Regions from separate parts of the Cupriavidus sp. 05N40 genome, predicted to be linked through region 2. Evidence: riboswitches for the same ligand, from Rfam matches in the RefSeq annotation. Region 2 holds a riboswitch; the other holds the start of a gene.

Region 1 (7,765 bases), on a different contig from region 2:
CCGCCTCGGCCGCTGGATCGGCATCCTGAACCCAAGTGAGGTTCAGAGTGGCTGCGGAAGCCGTATTTTGGGTACATCACTGAATCAGGGAGTCCGAAGACTATGAACCAAGCGACGCGCTCGCCCACACGGCATTGTCCCGCACCAACAAATGCTTATCGGTTCAAGGAATATGATCCTGACGAACCAGGCAGGGAAACTGTCAAACGTCTGACTTTTTTTGCTGCCGGACCAGATACTTCCGCAGGCTGTCAGACGTTTGCCGTTTCTAACTTGGATGGGATGAAAACGGCGGTCAGGCGCGATAACCCGACCTAAGGTGTCGCGACTATGTGGCTTTGCGCGACTTGGCTCCACTATACACCTCTGGGCTTTTCATACCAAGCCCGTCTTGGCGCGTCGTTACATTTTGCCGGCGCGCGCGGCACCTCGGGCACATCGTGGCGTTCCTGCCGCAATACCTGTGCCGTGCGGGGCACCGCGCCATGCGGGCGCGCACCCGAACCCGCGTTCAGCCACGCGAGACCGGCGCGTTGGTGCCCACGTGGGCGTACTGGCGCAGGGCCTCGTCGGCGCGTTCGTTGAGCTCGCGGATACGCGCGCGCACGGCGTCCACCGGGATGGTGCCGTCTTCCTGCTGCTTGCGCTTGAGCGATAGCAGGTCCGAGGCGATGCTGATCGCGGCCATCACGGCGACACGTTCCACGCCCTTGGCGGAAACGCCGCCCTTGAGGCGGGTCATCTGGTCGTCTACCAGGGCGACGGCCTCGAGCAGCGCGGCCTCGTTGTCGGGCGCGATGGCGAAGCGGTAGGACTGGCCGGCGATGTTGACTTCGACTTGCTTGTTGCTCATGCGTTTTCTCCGGGTGCCTTGGTGTGGGCGCTGTCAGCGGTATGGGCGCTGGCCGCGTGGCCGGCCGAGTCGCCGTCGCCCAGCAGGTCGAGCTGGCGGGCGTCGCTGGCGGTGGGGAGTTTGTCGAGGATCGACTGGATGCGCAGCTGCGCTTCCTCGATCTTGATATTGAGCAGCTCGCGGTCGGCTGCCATGGCCTCGCGATCGCCGCGCAGCTGGCTGGCTTCGGCCTGCAGGCGTTCGATCTCCTCGCGCAGGCGCTGGTTCTCGGCGGCAAGGGTGTCGGCGTGGTGCAGCACGCGTCCGATCTTGGCGGCGAGTTGTTCGAGTTCGTTGAGCATGGAGCCTGTCATATCTAGGGTCTCGGGTTTTGGGATTCTAGCCCAAGCGCTATCGGGCGGATGGCGAAAGCAGCCCGGTGTGACCGGGCCAGCGCGCCGAAGTTGCACGCAACGTCGCCCAACGGGCGCCGTGGCGGCCATTTTCTGCCCGCTTCCGCGCGTTTGCGCCTGGCTTGGGGGATGCCGGCGGGCGTCATTGACGCTCGCCTTGAAACTGCCTACACTCGCGCACGTTCCAGGTGCTCGCAGTTCTGTTCACTACAGGGTTGCAGTTCAACGGGAAACAGGGAGCCAGCCTGCGCCGCCAGGGCGCAGGCGTGCCAACCTGTGCTGCCCCCGCAACGGTAAGCGACCGCGATCGCAAGAATCGCAGGGCCGGCCCATCTGCCACTGAACCGCAAGGTCCGGGAAGGCGGTCGGACCAGTGTCGCCAGCCCGGATACCGGCCTGAACGAGAGTGCGCCACTTTCCGCAGGAGCAGTGGCGCGCTTCATCGCCAGACGGTCCGCGGGGGAACGGACCAGGCTGCTCTCTCCCTCTTCGCATCATGCGCTCATCGTCTTCCAGGTCGAGCCGCCCGGCATTGCCGGCGTCCCGCCAGTCCACCCACGCACTTGTCCTACGGCCTTTGCCCGTCGCGCTGCTTGCCTTGCTCGCCGCCGGCGCGCCCGGCCTTGTCCATGCCCAGTCCGCCCCGGAGCCCGTGCCGGAACCCGCGGCGCAGCCTGCCGCCGCGCAGCTGACGCCGGTAGTGGTCACCGCCACCCGCACGGCCCAGTCGCTGACCGAGGCGCTGCCGCACACCACCGTGGTGACGCAGCAGGACATCGTCAATTCGCAGGCGCTGGACCTGCGCACGCTGCTGCGCTCGCAGGCCGGCGTGGAGTTCGCCACCAACGGCGGCCTTGGCGCCAACACCAGCCTGTTCATGCGCGGCGCCAACTCCAACCAGACGCTGATCCTGATCGACGGCGTGCGCGTTTCCTCGGTCAGCAGCGGCACGGCCCAGCTGGCCAATATTCTGCCCGACCAGATCGACCATATCGAAGTGGTGCGGGGCAATGTGTCGGCGCTCTACGGCTCGGACGCCATTGGCGGCGTGGTGCAGATCTTTACCAAGAGCGGCGCCGGGCAGCCCCCGGCGGCCAATGCGCAGATCGAGTATGGCAGCAACAATACGCGGCAGGGCACGGCGGGCTACGGCGGCCAGATCGGCGATACCTCGTTCAATATCACCGGCTCGGCCATCAAGACCGACGGCTTCTCGTCGGTCAACACCCAGCAGCAGCCCAAGGCCAATCCCAACGACAACCCGTACGACAACAAGAGCGTATCGGGCCAGGTCAAGCACCGCTTCACCAGCGACTGGGATGCGGGAGTGACGGCCTACTATTCAAAGAGCAAGCTGTCCTACGACAGCACCACGGGAAAGCCCACCGACGTCTGGTGGATGAACAGCGAGCTGTACACGGTATCGGGTTTCGTTAACGGCAAGCTGGGCCGGGACTGGAGTACGCATTTCAAGGTGGCGCAGAGCGAGGACCGCAGCAACACCACCAAGAACGGCCTGTTCGACAGCCGCTTCAATACGCGCAACCGCCAGTACACCTGGCAGAACGAGTACGCACTGGCGCCCACGCATACGCTGCTGTTCGGCGCCGAGTACGCGCAGCAGGAACTGGATTCCAGCGCCTACACCGCGCCCGTGCGCAATATCGCCTCGGTGTTTGGCGGCTACGATGGCCGCCTGGGCAAGCACCAGCTGCAGCTCAATGTGCGCAACGATCACTACTCGGACTTCGGCAGCCAGGCCAGCTACTTCGCGGGCTACGGCTATAACCTGACCGATGCGTTCAAGCTGATTGCCAATGCCAGCAACGCATTCCGCGCGCCCACCTTCAACGAGCTCTATTTTCCCAACTTTGGCCAGCCCGGCATCAACCCCGAGCGTGCCAAGTCGGTCGAGCTGGGCGCGCAGTACAGTACCGACAGCGCCGGCCTGCTGCGCGTGACCGCGTTCCAGACCCGCTACGACAACCTGATCACTTCGGCGCTGCAGCCCAACGGCCTGTTCCTGGCGCAGAATATCAACAAGGCCAAGGTGCAGGGCATCGAAGCCTCGTGGCGCGCCAGGCTGATGGGCACCGATGTCGGCGCCAGCGTGACGTTCCAGAACCCGGTGGACGAGCAAAGCAATACGCAGCTGCTGCGCCGCGCGCGCCGCCATGCCGCGTTCGACGTGGGCCGCCAGTTCGGTGACTTCCGCTTCGGCGGGGAGTGGATCATTTCGTCGGCGCGCATGGACAGCGGCTCGCGCACCCTGGGCGGATACGGTATCGTCAACCTCAATGCCCGCTACAACATCGACAAGCAATGGTTCGTCGCCGCCCGTGTGGAAAACCTGTTCGACAAGAACTACCAGCTCGCCTACCCGTACAACACGCAGGGGCGCGCCGGCTTTATCACGCTGGGATGGCGCCAGCGCTGATGGCGGCGGCCTGAGATGCGGCGCGCGCTTGCCGTCTGGCTGATGCTCGCCGCCGCCGGCGTGGCGGTGTTCCTGCTGTCGCTGGCAGTGGGCAGCGTGTCGCTCAGCGGCGCCCAGGTGTGGGGTGCGCTGGCCGGCGGCAGCACCGATACCGCCAGCGCCATCGTGCGCGAGCTGCGCCTGCCGCGCGCGGCGGCGGCTTTCGCCTGTGGCGGCCTGCTGGCTCTCACCGGCGCCCTGATGCAGGTGCTGCTGCGCAATCCGCTGGCCGAACCCTATGTGCTGGGCGTGTCCGGCGGCGCGGCCACCGGCGCGCTGGGCGCCATGCTGATGACGTGGCCGCTGTGGACGGTGCAGGCCGGCGCCGCCGGCGGCGCGCTGTTCTCGATGGTGCTGGTGGCCACGCTGGCGCGGCGCGACCTGTTGCATCCGCAGGTACAGGGCGGCCATCACGAGGCGGGCTCGCGCCTGTTGCTGACCGGCGTGATCCTGGCCGCTGGCTGGGGCGCGCTGATCACGCTGATCCTGAGCGTGGCGCCCGAGGCGCGCCTGCGCGGCATGCTGTTCTGGCTCACCGGCGATCTCGGCGGCACCGCCAGCTATGGCCTCGTGCTGGGCGCGCTGGTGCTGGCGGTGCTGCTGGTCATGCCGCTGGCCCGCTCGCTCAACGCCATGCTGATGGGCGAGACCGTGGCGCAGGCGCTCGGCGTGCGCGTGGGCGCGGTGCGCATGGCGGTATTCGTGCTGTCCTCGGTGGCGATCGCGGTGGCCATCACCGCGGCCGGCTCGATCGGCTTCGTCGGCCTGGTGGTGCCGCACCTGGTGCGGCTGGCGTGGGGCAACGACCAGCGCCTGCTGCTGCCCGCGTCGGCCCTGCTGGGCGGCGCGCTGCTGATGGCGGCCGACCTGGTGGCGCGCACGGTGATCGCGCCGGCGCAGCTGCCGGTGGGCGTGATCACGGCGCTGCTGGGCGTGCCCACCTTCCTCTTCTTGCTGCTGCGCAGGCCGCGCTGACGCTCATGCCGACCTGGAACGAACCTGCCTCGAACTGTCCCACGCTGGCGCTGCAGGCCTTGCAGCTGCGGGCGGGCGCGCGCGCGCTGCTCGATGGCCTGAGCCTGTCCGTGCATGCCGGCGAGCTGTGGTGCGTGGTTGGCCCGAACGGGGTCGGCAAGTCCACGCTGATGTCGGTGCTGGCCGGGCTGCGCAAGCCCGACGGCGGTGCCGTGCTGCTCGACGGCCGCGCGCCGCCGGAGATCGCGCCGGCGGCGCTCGCGCTGCAGCGCGCCTACCTGCCGCAGGCGGTGAGCGATACCTTCTCGATGACCGTGCGCGATGCGGTCGCGGTGGGCCGCCACCCGCATCTCTCGGGCTGGGGCTGGGCACGCCGCGAGGACGACGCCGTGGTCGCCGCGGTGATGCGCGAGCTGGATCTCGATGCGCTGGCCGCGCGCGACGTGCTGACCCTGTCCGGCGGCGAACGCCAGCGCGTCTCGCTGGCCGCCACGCTGGCGCAGCAGGCGCCGCTGCTGCTGCTCGACGAGCCGGCCGCGCACCTGGACCTGCGCCACCAGATCATGGTGCTGGACACGCTGGCCGGCCTGGCGCGGGCCGGCCGCCACGCCGTGGTGGTGATCCTGCACGACCTCAACCTGGCGCGGCGCTATGCCACCCACGCGCTACTGCTGGCCGAGGACGGCCTGTGCCTGCATGGCCCCGCGGCCGACGTCCTCACGCCGGCGAACTGCTCGCATGCGCTGCGCACCCCCATCGTCAGCGTCAGCGACGGCCGGCATACCGCGCTGATCGCGCACGGCGCCTTTCATCCGCTGCATGGCGGACCTACCGGACAAGACGGAACCTCATCATGAACGAACCCCAATCCGGCGCCGCATCCGGCGCCGCATCCGGCGCCGCATCCGACGCCAATCCCGCAACCGGCGACGCCGGCCGCGACGAACGCCACAAGACGCGCATGGCGCGCAAGAAGGACGTGGTGGACGCCAAGATCGCCGCCGCCCGGGACGAGCGCGGCGTGATCGTCATCACCACCGGCAACGGCAAGGGCAAGTCCAGCTCCGGCTTCGGCATGGTGGTGCGCGCGCTCGGCCACGGCATGCAGGCCGCCGTGGTGCAGTTCATCAAGGGCGCGATCCCCAGCGGCGAGGAAATGTTCCTGCGCCGCTTTCCGGAACACTGCGCCTTCCACGTGATGGGCGAGGGCTACACCTGGGAGACCCAGGACCGCGCACGCGACGTGGCCAAGGCCGAAGCCGCGTGGGAGGTGGCGCGCGGGCTGCTGCGCGACCCGGCCGTCGAGCTGGTGCTGCTGGACGAGCTCAATATCGCGCTCAAGCTGCACTACCTGGACGTGGACACCGTGATCGCCGACCTGCGCGCCCGCCCGCCGATGCAGCATGTGGTGATCACCGGCCGCGGCGCGCCGCAGGCGCTGATCGACGCGGCCGACACCGTGACCGAGATGACCCCGGTCAAGCACGCGTTCAAGCAGGGCATCAAGGCACAGCGCGGCATCGAAATGTAGGCGCCGCTCGCGCTATCGATCAACCCAACCGTAACCGTGGTCTCGAACATCATGCAGTTTCCCGTCATTGCTCCCCTGGATGCCTCCCTGCGCCCCGCCCTGCAGGCCGCCATCGACGCCAAGACCAAGCCGCTGGGCGCGCTTGGCAGGCTCGAGGCGCTGGCCCTGCAGATCGGCCTGATCACCGGCAGCACCGCGCCCGAACTCAAGCGCCCTGCGGTCATCGTCTTCGCCGGCGACCATGGCATCGCCGACACCGGCGTGAGCGCCTATCCGGCCGAGGTGACAGCGCAGATGGTGCTCAACTTCCTCGGTGGCGGGGCTGCCATCAATGTGTTCTCGCGCCAGCACGGCCTGTCGCTGGAGGTGGTGGACGCCGGCGTGCGCGCGCCGCTGCCGGCCGCGCCCGGGCTGGTCAACTGCCGCATCGCGGCGGGCACGCGCAACTTCGCGCAGGAGCGCGCGATGAGCGCCGGGCAGGTACAGGCCGCGCTCACGGCCGGCATGGCGCGCGTGCTGCGCCACGCGCAGGAAGGCACCAATGTGATCGCCTTCGGCGAGATGGGCATCGCCAATACCTCTTCCGCCGCCTGCCTGGCGAGCCGGCTCACCGGCACGCCGATCGACGAATGCATCGGCCGCGGCACCGGGCTGGACGACGCCGGCCTGGCGCACAAGCGCGCGGTGCTGGCGCAGGCGCTGGCCTTGCATGCCGATGCGGTCGAGCCGCTCGATGCGCTGGCCGCGTTCGGCGGCTTCGAGGTCGCCATGATGACCGGCGCCTTCCTGGCCGCGGCGGCCAGCCGCATGGTGATCCTGGTCGATGGCTTCATCGCCTCGGCCGCGCTGCTGGTGGCGCAGGGCCTGGCGCCCGAGGTGCTGGACTACTGCGTGTTCTCGCATTGCTCGCACGAGCACGGCCACCGCAGCCTGCTCGCGCATTTCGGCGCCGAGCCGCTGCTGGCGCTGGACCTGCGCCTGGGCGAGGGCACCGGCGCCGCGCTGGCCTATCCGCTGCTGGTGTCCGCCACTGCCTTCCTGCGCGAGATGGCCACCTTCGGCGGCGCGGGCGTCAGCACGGCATCGGCGTAGACTGCGGCGGACCTCTCTCTCGTACCGGCCCATGCTCGATGAACTTCGCTACTTCCTGACCGCGGTCGGCTACTTCACGCGGGTGCCGGTGCCACGCTGGGTCGGGTTTGCGCCGCACTACCTGAACGCGGCGGCGCGCTACTTCCCGCTGGTGGGCCTGCTGGTGGGCGGGCTCGGCGCGCTGGCGAGCTGGGGCGCGCTGCAATGGTGGCCGCCCGGCGTGGCGCTGCTGCTCGGCATGGCGGTGACCCTGCTGGCCACGGGCGCCTTCCACGAAGACGGCCTGGCCGATTGCGTGGACGCCTTCGGCGGCGGCTACCGGCCCGAGGATGTGCTGCGCATCATGCATGACTCGCGCATCGGTGCGTTCGGCGCCATCGCCCTGGTGGTGGCGCTGCTGCTGAAGTGGCAGTTGCTGGTAGCGATCGCCGCGCGCGGCGGCATGG
Region 2 (7,765 bases):
CATGCCGAAGTGCGCGTTCAGCTCGCCAACCACGTCCCACAGGCCGCCTTCCAGGCCAAGCTTGTCGGCGATCAGGCCGAGCGCCTCGATGCCGCCGATCACCACCGCCACCACCACCGACACCAGCGTGATGGTCATGTTGTAGTAGAGCTTGCGGATCGGCTTGGTGAAGGCCCAGCCGTAGGCGCCGAGCATCAGGATGCCGTCGGTGGTGTCCACCAGCGACATGCCCGCCGTAAACAGCGCGGGGAACACCATGATGGTCCAGAACGGCACGCCCTTGGCGGCCTCCGCGGCGGACAGGCCGAACAGGGCCACTTCGGTCGCGGTGTCGAAGCCGAGGCCGAACAGCAGGCCCATGGGAAACAGGTGCCAGCTGCGGCTGGCAAGGCGGAACAGCGGGCGGAACAGCCGCGCAAGGAAGCCGCGGTTGTTGAGCAGCAGGTCCAGGTCTTGCTCCTTGAGCGCTTCGCCGCGCCTGACGGCGCGGAAGGCGCGCCACACCGAGATCAGGATCAGCAGGTTGAAGAAGGCCAGCAGGAACAGGAACAGTGCCGACACGCTGGTGCCGATCATGCCGCCCACGGCCTTCATGTCGGCGAAGCGGGTCTGCAGCGCGGCGGCGGCCACGGCGATGCCGATCGACATCAGCGTGACCACGGTGGAGTGCCCGAGCGAAAAGAAGAAGCCGACCGCGACCGGACGCTTGCCTTCCTGCATCAGCTTGCGCGTGACGTTGTCGATGGCGGCGATATGGTCGGCGTCCACGGCGTGGCGCAGTCCCAGCGAGTAGGCGAGCACGGCCGAGGCCAGCAGCATGGGGTGGTCGCGGAAGGCGGCCAGCGCCCAGATCCAGGCGCCGACATTGGCGGCGATCAGGAAGGCGTACAAGGCGATGACCTTGCGCCGTACGTCGGCGTGCTGGTCGTTGAAGATGCTGGCGAGGAAGCGGAGCATGGTCGGTTCTGTGATCTAGTGCGAATCGGTCAGCGTTGTGTCCCGGCGCGGCGACGGGGGCGGAACAGGCGCCGCCAGCCTATCACCACGCCGCTGACGGAGATGAGGAGCCCGGCGGCGGACAGCGCCCACACGGCAATGTCCCACGCGGGCCGGTGCCGCAGCAGCCAGCCCAGGTCCCAGCTGTGCGCCGCGTTGAACAGCCAGCGGTAGGCGCGCCGGCTGCCGTCGCTGCGGCCGAGCAGGCTGCCGTTGGTGGCGTCGAGATAGGCCCAGGTGGCGGCGGCGTCGTCGAAGCGTACCCGCAGCACGGGCAGCTTGCGCGGCTGGTGATGGCTGTACCAGTAGTCGTCCGGCTGCGTCAGCAGTTCGCTCCCGGCGATGCCGGCCCCGGGCACCAGGCTGGCGGCAGCTGCGGTGAGCCGCTCGCCGGTTGGCGCGAGCGCGGCGCCGGTATCGGCGCGATAGGCGAGGCCGTCCTGCGCCGCGGTCGCCACCAGCAGCACCGGCTGGCCTGCCTGCCACGTCATGCGGATTTCGCGCGGTCGCCCGGCGGCGCGCAACTGGCTGGCCAGCGCGCTGCCGTCCAGATCGGCAAAGCGCGGCAAGGTCTGTCCCGCATAGCGCTCGAGCGCGGCCTGGTCGAAATTCCGCCCCGGGAACCACTGGTTGGGGTTGACCGAGAGCCAGCCGCTGGCCAGCCATGCCAGCAGGAACAGCGCGCCGCCCAGCCCGGCGACATGGTGCCAGGCCATCCAGCCGTGGTAGGGCGAGGTGCCGCCCGCGCTGCCATGCGCAAAGCGGCGCTGCACGCGCAGCCGCAGCCAGCCGATCCAGATGCCGCTCACCGCCACGGCCATGCACACGCCGGAGGTCCACAGCACCACCTGCCGCCACAGCGGGGGATCGGCGCGCACCGGCGTGAAGTACAGCCAGTGCGGCACCGCGCCCAGCCAGTTCCAGAAGCGCTCGGCGCGCCTGGTGTCGCGCATGACTTCGCCGGTGCGCGCGGACACGTACAGTTCGGTGCCGGCATCGTCGTCCAGCGCGATGCGGTGCAGCGGGCGCCAGGCGTTCAGGCCGTTGGGCACGGTCCACTGGTCGCGCTCGGCGGTCTCGACCCAGCGTGCCTTGCCCACACGGGCGAAGCGCGCGGCGATGTCCTGCGCGGTGGCGGCATCCACCTGCCCGATGGGCGCGCCGTCGCGCGCGGAGACCGTGTGCGGCGTGCCGCGCCAGTCGACCATGCGGTAGACCGGCTGGGTGCCCATCATCTCCAGGCGCAGGCTGCGCGGGAAGCGCTCCAGGCCGGCGCTGGCCATGGCGGCGGCCGGCGTGACCCGCACCGCGGGCAGGTCCAGCGGCGGCAGGCCGGCGAGGCGTTCTGCATCGGTCAGCGCGGGAAAGGCCACGTACATCATGACCAGGCCCGAGAGAAACCACATCGCGATCAGCAGGCAGCCGGCGATGCCGGCCCAGCGGTGGATCAGGTAGAGCCAGCGTCGCGTGAAGCGCCAGCCGCGCTCCCGCCAGGACCCCGGGCGGCGCATCGTGGCCATGCCTAGAAGTAGAAGTTGGCCGACAACTCTGCCGCGCGCGGCCGCCCCAGCAGCCACTGCCCGCCGCTGTTGCCGGAGGTCTCGGCGTAGTTGCGGTTGAACAGGTTGTACACGCGCAGCGCCAGCGCCGTCTTGCGCGACACGCGCCACTGCAGCGAGGCGTCCACCACGGTGTACGAGGGCATGGCCGTGGTGTTGGCGTTGTTGGTATAGCGCCGGCCCACATAGCGCAGGCCGCTGCCCACCTGCCACTGCGGCGCGAAGGCCCAGGTCAGCCACAGGTTGGCCGCCTGCTGCGGCACGCCAGTCGGCACATTGCCGTTGCGCGAGACCAGCGCGCCGTTCACGCTTTCGGCGAAATCGTCATAGCGCGCGCGCAGCACGGTGCCGTTGGCGTCCACGCGCAGGCCGCGCATGAGTTCGATGCTGAGGGAGGCTTCCAGCCCGCGCGAGGACTGCTCGCCTACCTGCACCGTCAGCGCCGGGTTGCTGGCGTCGCGCGTGAGCAGGTTCTTCTTCACGATCTGGTACGCGGCGAAGGTCCATTCGCCGCGCTGGTCCCAGAACGATTGCTTGATGCCGGCCTCGATCTGCCGGCCGGTGGCGAGCTTGAAGTCCTTCTGCGCGTCCGAGGTGGTGATCAGCGCGCCGAGCGGATCGGTGGCGGTGGCGTACTGCGCGTAGACCGACAGCTTCGGCGTGAGCTCGTAGACCGTGCCGGCGCGCCACGTCACGTTGTTGAAGTTGCGGGTCCAGTCGTCGCCAGTGAGCAGGTTGCCGCGCTCGAGCTGGGCATGGTCGAAGCGCACGCCGCCTATCACCGACCACTGCTGCGTGAGCTTGAGGCGGTCCTCGCCGAACAGGGCGGCTTGCGTGGTGTGGGTGCGGTAGCGCGGCGAAGTGACCACCCCCGGCGGGCTGAAGAACTGGCCCGGATCGAACTGATAGGCGTTGACGGTGGACGTGCCGCCGTAGGGCGAGTTGTTGCTGTGGGTGAAGTTGATGCGGTTGACGTCGAAGCCCACCGTGGCGGTGTTGGCCATGCCGAACAGCTGCCCGTCGATCTTCAGGTCGGCGCGGTCGCCTACCTGTTCCTGGTCGTGCAGGATTTCCAGGTAGTCGGTGCGGCGCACCTGGCCGGAGGCGGGGAGGAAGGTGTAGGACTCGGCATCGCGCCAGTGGCGCTGGCTGGTGAGGTAGTAGAACTGGTTGCGCACGGTCACGCGTTCGTTCGGCTGCCATTGCGCGGCCAGGCGCGTCCAGCGGTCGCGGTAGGTGATCTCGCTGTCGCCCACGTTGTAGTTCTTCGTGCGCAGCGACGTATCCAGGCTGCCGTTGACCAGCGGCGTACCGAAATAGCGCATCGGGTGCTGGTCGCCGTCGTCATAGGACAGCGTGACATTGAACTCCGGCGAGACGTCGAGCCGCACCGCGGCGGATACGGCCACGTTGCGCGATTCGCCGCGTTCCACCCAGCCGGCGGAGCGTCCGTAGTTGACATTGAAGCGGTAGGAGAGGTTGTCGTTGACCGCGCCGCCGGTGTCGAAGGCCGCGCGCGCCGTCCGCTGGGTGCCGCCGGTGAGCTGCAGCTCGTTGGTGATCGGCGCGCGCATCGGCTTCTTGGGAATCACGTTGACCACGCCGCCGATGGCGCCCTCGCCATACATGACCGACGCCGCGCCGCGCAGCACCTCGATGCGGTCAACCGACCAGGTATCGAAGGGGAAGGTCACCGTGCCGGCCGCCACGTAGAGGCGCGTGCCGTCGTAGAGTTGCATCACCGAGCCCTGGCCCGAGAAGCCGCGCGCGGTCAGCGCGGTGCCGCCGTTGCCGGGGGCGCCGTTGGCGATGATGCCGGTGGCGCGGGACACGGCGTCGCTCACGGTCAGGTCGCCGCGCTCGCGGATCACCTCGCCGGGCAGCACCTCCACGCTGGCCGGGGTCTCGAGCGGCGTCAGTCCCAGCCGGCTGGCGGTACTGGCAGGTTCCGACAGCGACAGGCCGGGCAGCGCCGCCGCGCTGCTGATCACCACCGGCGGCAGCACGGCGGCGTCTTTCGGTGCCGGCTGCGCATGCGCGCGGCCGGGTGCTTCGGTGTCTTCGGCGGCCCGGGCGGCCTCCGCGCCGGCGCCGGCAAAGGCCCCCAGCGACAGTGCCAGCGCACAACCGCGGGCCAGCTTGCGGCGGGTGGGGGAAAACCGGGGCCGGACAGGGCCGGGCGGGGCGGTGCGGGTGAAACGGGAGCGCGCGGGCATGGACTTTCCATCGTGAGCCGCAGGCGACCCCGCCCGCGGCAATGAACGAACAAGCCACGGACGCGCGCGCAATGGCGCCGGGACGCATGCCCGGCAGCCTCACGCCTTGCCGCCCGTCCGCAGCCTCGGTGATCGTTCGCAAGGCCGGTATCCGGGCTCGCAGGGGGACGCACTGCCGCTTGGGCGCGTCCAGGGTGCCGCCTTCCCACGCGTTCCGACGCGCAGTGGCTGCCGCGGCCTGTGGGCCCGGCGTGACACCTTTCTACCTGCTGACCGTTGCGGGGGCAGCACAGGATTTGCCGCGCACATGGCGGCGCACCTGTTTCCCGTTTAACCCTCGCCGCGTGTCGCGCGGCGGGGGCACCTTCGAACCTGTTGCAATCCAATTGCAGGAGCAATGTGGAAAGCGACCGCGATTGTAACGGGATTTCTACTGTGCTTGCCTGGTGGCCTGGCCCTTCGTTGTGATCACGCACACCGGGGCGGTGGTGCACCGGGATGGCGATCTGCGGCGCGATTTTGGTGCTTTATGCGCCATTCCGTCCGCATCCTGGTGGCTTCTTGCGGAGATGCCGCACGCAGCGCTAAAGAAGACAAGGTGCGCTCCGATATCCGTGCATGCCGCGTGCCTTTTGCATCGCCGGCGCATGCCTGGATATAAAGCGAACCCTTCCATGAATCACCTGACCCTGCGAAAAAAGCTGTGGATCCCCCTCGTGCTGGCCTGGCTCGGCCTGCTGCTGCTGACCGTGACGCACGCCTTCCAGACCCGGCAACTGCAGATGGCGGACCGTCGCGGCGAACTGGCCAACGTGGTCGACATGTCGCTGTCGCTGGTGCGTGACTACGCCGAGCAGGCGCGCCTGGGCAAGATGACCGAAGACGAAGCCCGTGCCACCTGGACTACTGGTGGCCCAAGCCCGGCAGCGACCAGGCCAGCCCCAAGATCGGCTACGTGGCCCGCTACAAGCCGTGGGGCTGGGATCTCGTCGCCGGCACCTATATGGATGATGTGCAGGCACAGTTCCGCGCTTCCCTGTATCAGTCGCTTGGCCTGCTGGTGCTGCTCGGCATCGTGATCTCGGTGGTGGCCACGCTGCTGATCCGCAGCATCCAGCGCTCGGTCGGTGGCGAGCCCGCTGCGGCGGCGGCGCTGGCGCTGCGCATGGCCGGCGGCGACCTCACGGTGCGTGCCGACACCGCCCCGGATGACAATGCCAGCCTGATGTACGCCATCGGCCATATGCGCGACCAGCTTGCCGGCACGGTGGCGGGCATCCAGCAGTCGGCCGATTCCATCAGCGCCGCCGCGCAGCAGATCGCCGCCGGCAACACCGACCTGTCGAGCCGCACCGAGCAGCAGGCGGCCTCGCTGGAGCAGACCGCCGCCAGCATGGAGCAGATCACCGCCACCGTGCGCCAGAACGCCGACAACGCCGCCGAGGCCAGCCAGTACGTGGCCGATGCCGCGCAGATCGCGCAGCAGGGCGGCAGCGTGGTGAGCGAGYTCGTGGCCAAGATGCGCGGCATCACTGCCAGCTCGCGCAAGATCAACGACATCATCGGCGTGATCGACGGCATCGCCTTCCAGACCAATATCCTCGCGCTCAATGCAGCGGTGGAAGCCGCGCGTGCCGGCGAGCAGGGCCGCGGCTTCGCCGTGGTGGCCGGCGAGGTGCGCAACCTCGCGCAGCGCAGCGCGGGTGCCGCCAAGGAAATCAAGACCTTGATCGTGGAATCGGTGGGGCAGGTCGACAGCGGCTCCGCCCTGGTCGAGCAGGCCGGCCAGACCATGGCCGAGATCGTCAACGCGGTGGGCCGCGTGACCGCCATCATGGACGGCATCGCCTCGGCCACGGCCGAACAGCGCACCGGCATCGAGGAGGTCAACCGCGCGGTCTCGCAGATGGACCAGATGACGCAGCAGAACGCAGCGCTGGTGGAGCAGGCCAGCGCGGCCGCGGCCTCGCTCGAAGACCAGGCCGGCGCGCTGCACCATGCGGTGTCCGCCTTCCGCCTCGTGCCGGCATGAGTGCGCGGGCCGGGCGCGCGCCGTTTGCGCGCCCGGCCCTATCCCTATAGCAGCGACTTGCCCTGCGCCAGGATCTTGTCGCAGACCTGCTTGGTGACCTGATCCTTGAGGCCGCCGCCGCTGAGGTCGAACTTGTTGCCGTCGCTGCTGCTGAGTATTCCCTTGGCGCCGTCCGTGTAGCCGGGGTCCGATGTCGCCGAGCCGCCGAGCTTGCCCATCAGCTGGTCCTTGACGGACGAAGCGCCGCCGCCGCCGAGGTAGTTGTTCTTGACGCAATACTCCAGCACACCGGCCACATTGCCGATGCTGCCGGAACTCAGCGATTGCAGCGAAGGCATGCCGCCGCCCAGGCTGCCGGCGAGGCCGCCCAGGCCGCCGGTGCTGCTTCCTCCGCCCTGCGTGGCTCCCTTGAGCATGTCGCCGATCTGCGCGTGGATCGCGGCCGCCGGCAGCAGGCCGGCGAGCAGGATCGACACGGCAGTGATGCGGTAGATGCTGGATTTCATGCGGTCTTCCTCCGGGGTGGGATCATGGCAGCTTCCAATATAGTGCGTGGCGGGCAGGCCATCGCCACGGGTGCACGGGCGCGACCCAGCCCGCGGCGCTCCGGCGCTGGCGCGCCCGGTAGCCGGATGCCCCTTGCGACCCACCGCAGGGACAATGCATCACTCGCGGGTGCGGCGCGGCCCATGCCGGCGCGGAAGCCGGCCCCGCATTTCCCCTGGATCGGCGGATCGGCAATGGCGGCGCGGCGGTATACGTGGCTGCCGGGCGGGAACTGCGGGGCCGCGATTGCTGGGTCGCGGTGCGCGCGCTCGCCCCGCTCATCTCCAGCCCGTTCTTCCTGGGGGCGTCGGCCAATGGCGTGGAGACCTCGGCCCCGCTCCACTGCGCCGGAGGCGGCACGGTCGCCCGCGCGACAGCGGCGCAAGACGCCACGGGCCGGGTCGCGCATCAAGCGG

What was found. A riboswitch is a leader RNA that binds a small molecule or an ion and turns the genes downstream of it on or off. The one in region 2 is predicted to bind cobalamin.
Region 1: linked by a shared signal. The riboswitch ahead of AC1DO7_RS20640 (TonB-dependent receptor plug domain-containing protein) and the one ahead of AC1DO7_RS27480 (TonB-dependent receptor) in region 2 are both predicted to bind cobalamin.

The regions. Positions count from the first base shown of each region.
Region 1 covers NZ_JBFTND010000087.1:14,272-22,036, reverse strand. The annotation lists RNA gene ssrS (6S RNA) at 1-200, opposite strand, end outside; gene AC1DO7_RS20650 (cell division protein ZapA) at 512-853, opposite strand; gene AC1DO7_RS20645 (hypothetical protein) at 850-1,194, opposite strand; cobalamin riboswitch at 1,414-1,659, shown strand; gene AC1DO7_RS20640 (TonB-dependent receptor plug domain-containing protein) at 1,742-3,682, shown strand; gene AC1DO7_RS20635 (FecCD family ABC transporter permease) at 3,698-4,696, shown strand; gene AC1DO7_RS20630 (ABC transporter ATP-binding protein) at 4,702-5,553, shown strand; gene cobO (cob(I)yrinic acid a,c-diamide adenosyltransferase) at 5,550-6,227, shown strand; gene cobT (nicotinate-nucleotide--dimethylbenzimidazole phosphoribosyltransferase) at 6,279-7,319, shown strand; gene AC1DO7_RS20615 (adenosylcobinamide-GDP ribazoletransferase) at 7,351-7,765, shown strand, end outside.
Region 2 covers NZ_JBFTND010000140.1:4,395-12,159, reverse strand. The annotation lists gene AC1DO7_RS27490 (HoxN/HupN/NixA family nickel/cobalt transporter) at 1-957, opposite strand, end outside; gene AC1DO7_RS27485 (PepSY domain-containing protein) at 987-2,507, opposite strand; gene AC1DO7_RS27480 (TonB-dependent receptor) at 2,519-4,771, opposite strand; cobalamin riboswitch at 4,897-5,154, opposite strand; partial or broken gene AC1DO7_RS27475 (methyl-accepting chemotaxis protein) at 5,446-6,803, shown strand; gene AC1DO7_RS27470 (YjjA family protein) at 6,848-7,309, opposite strand; gene AC1DO7_RS27465 (GlxA family transcriptional regulator) at 7,758-7,765, opposite strand, start outside.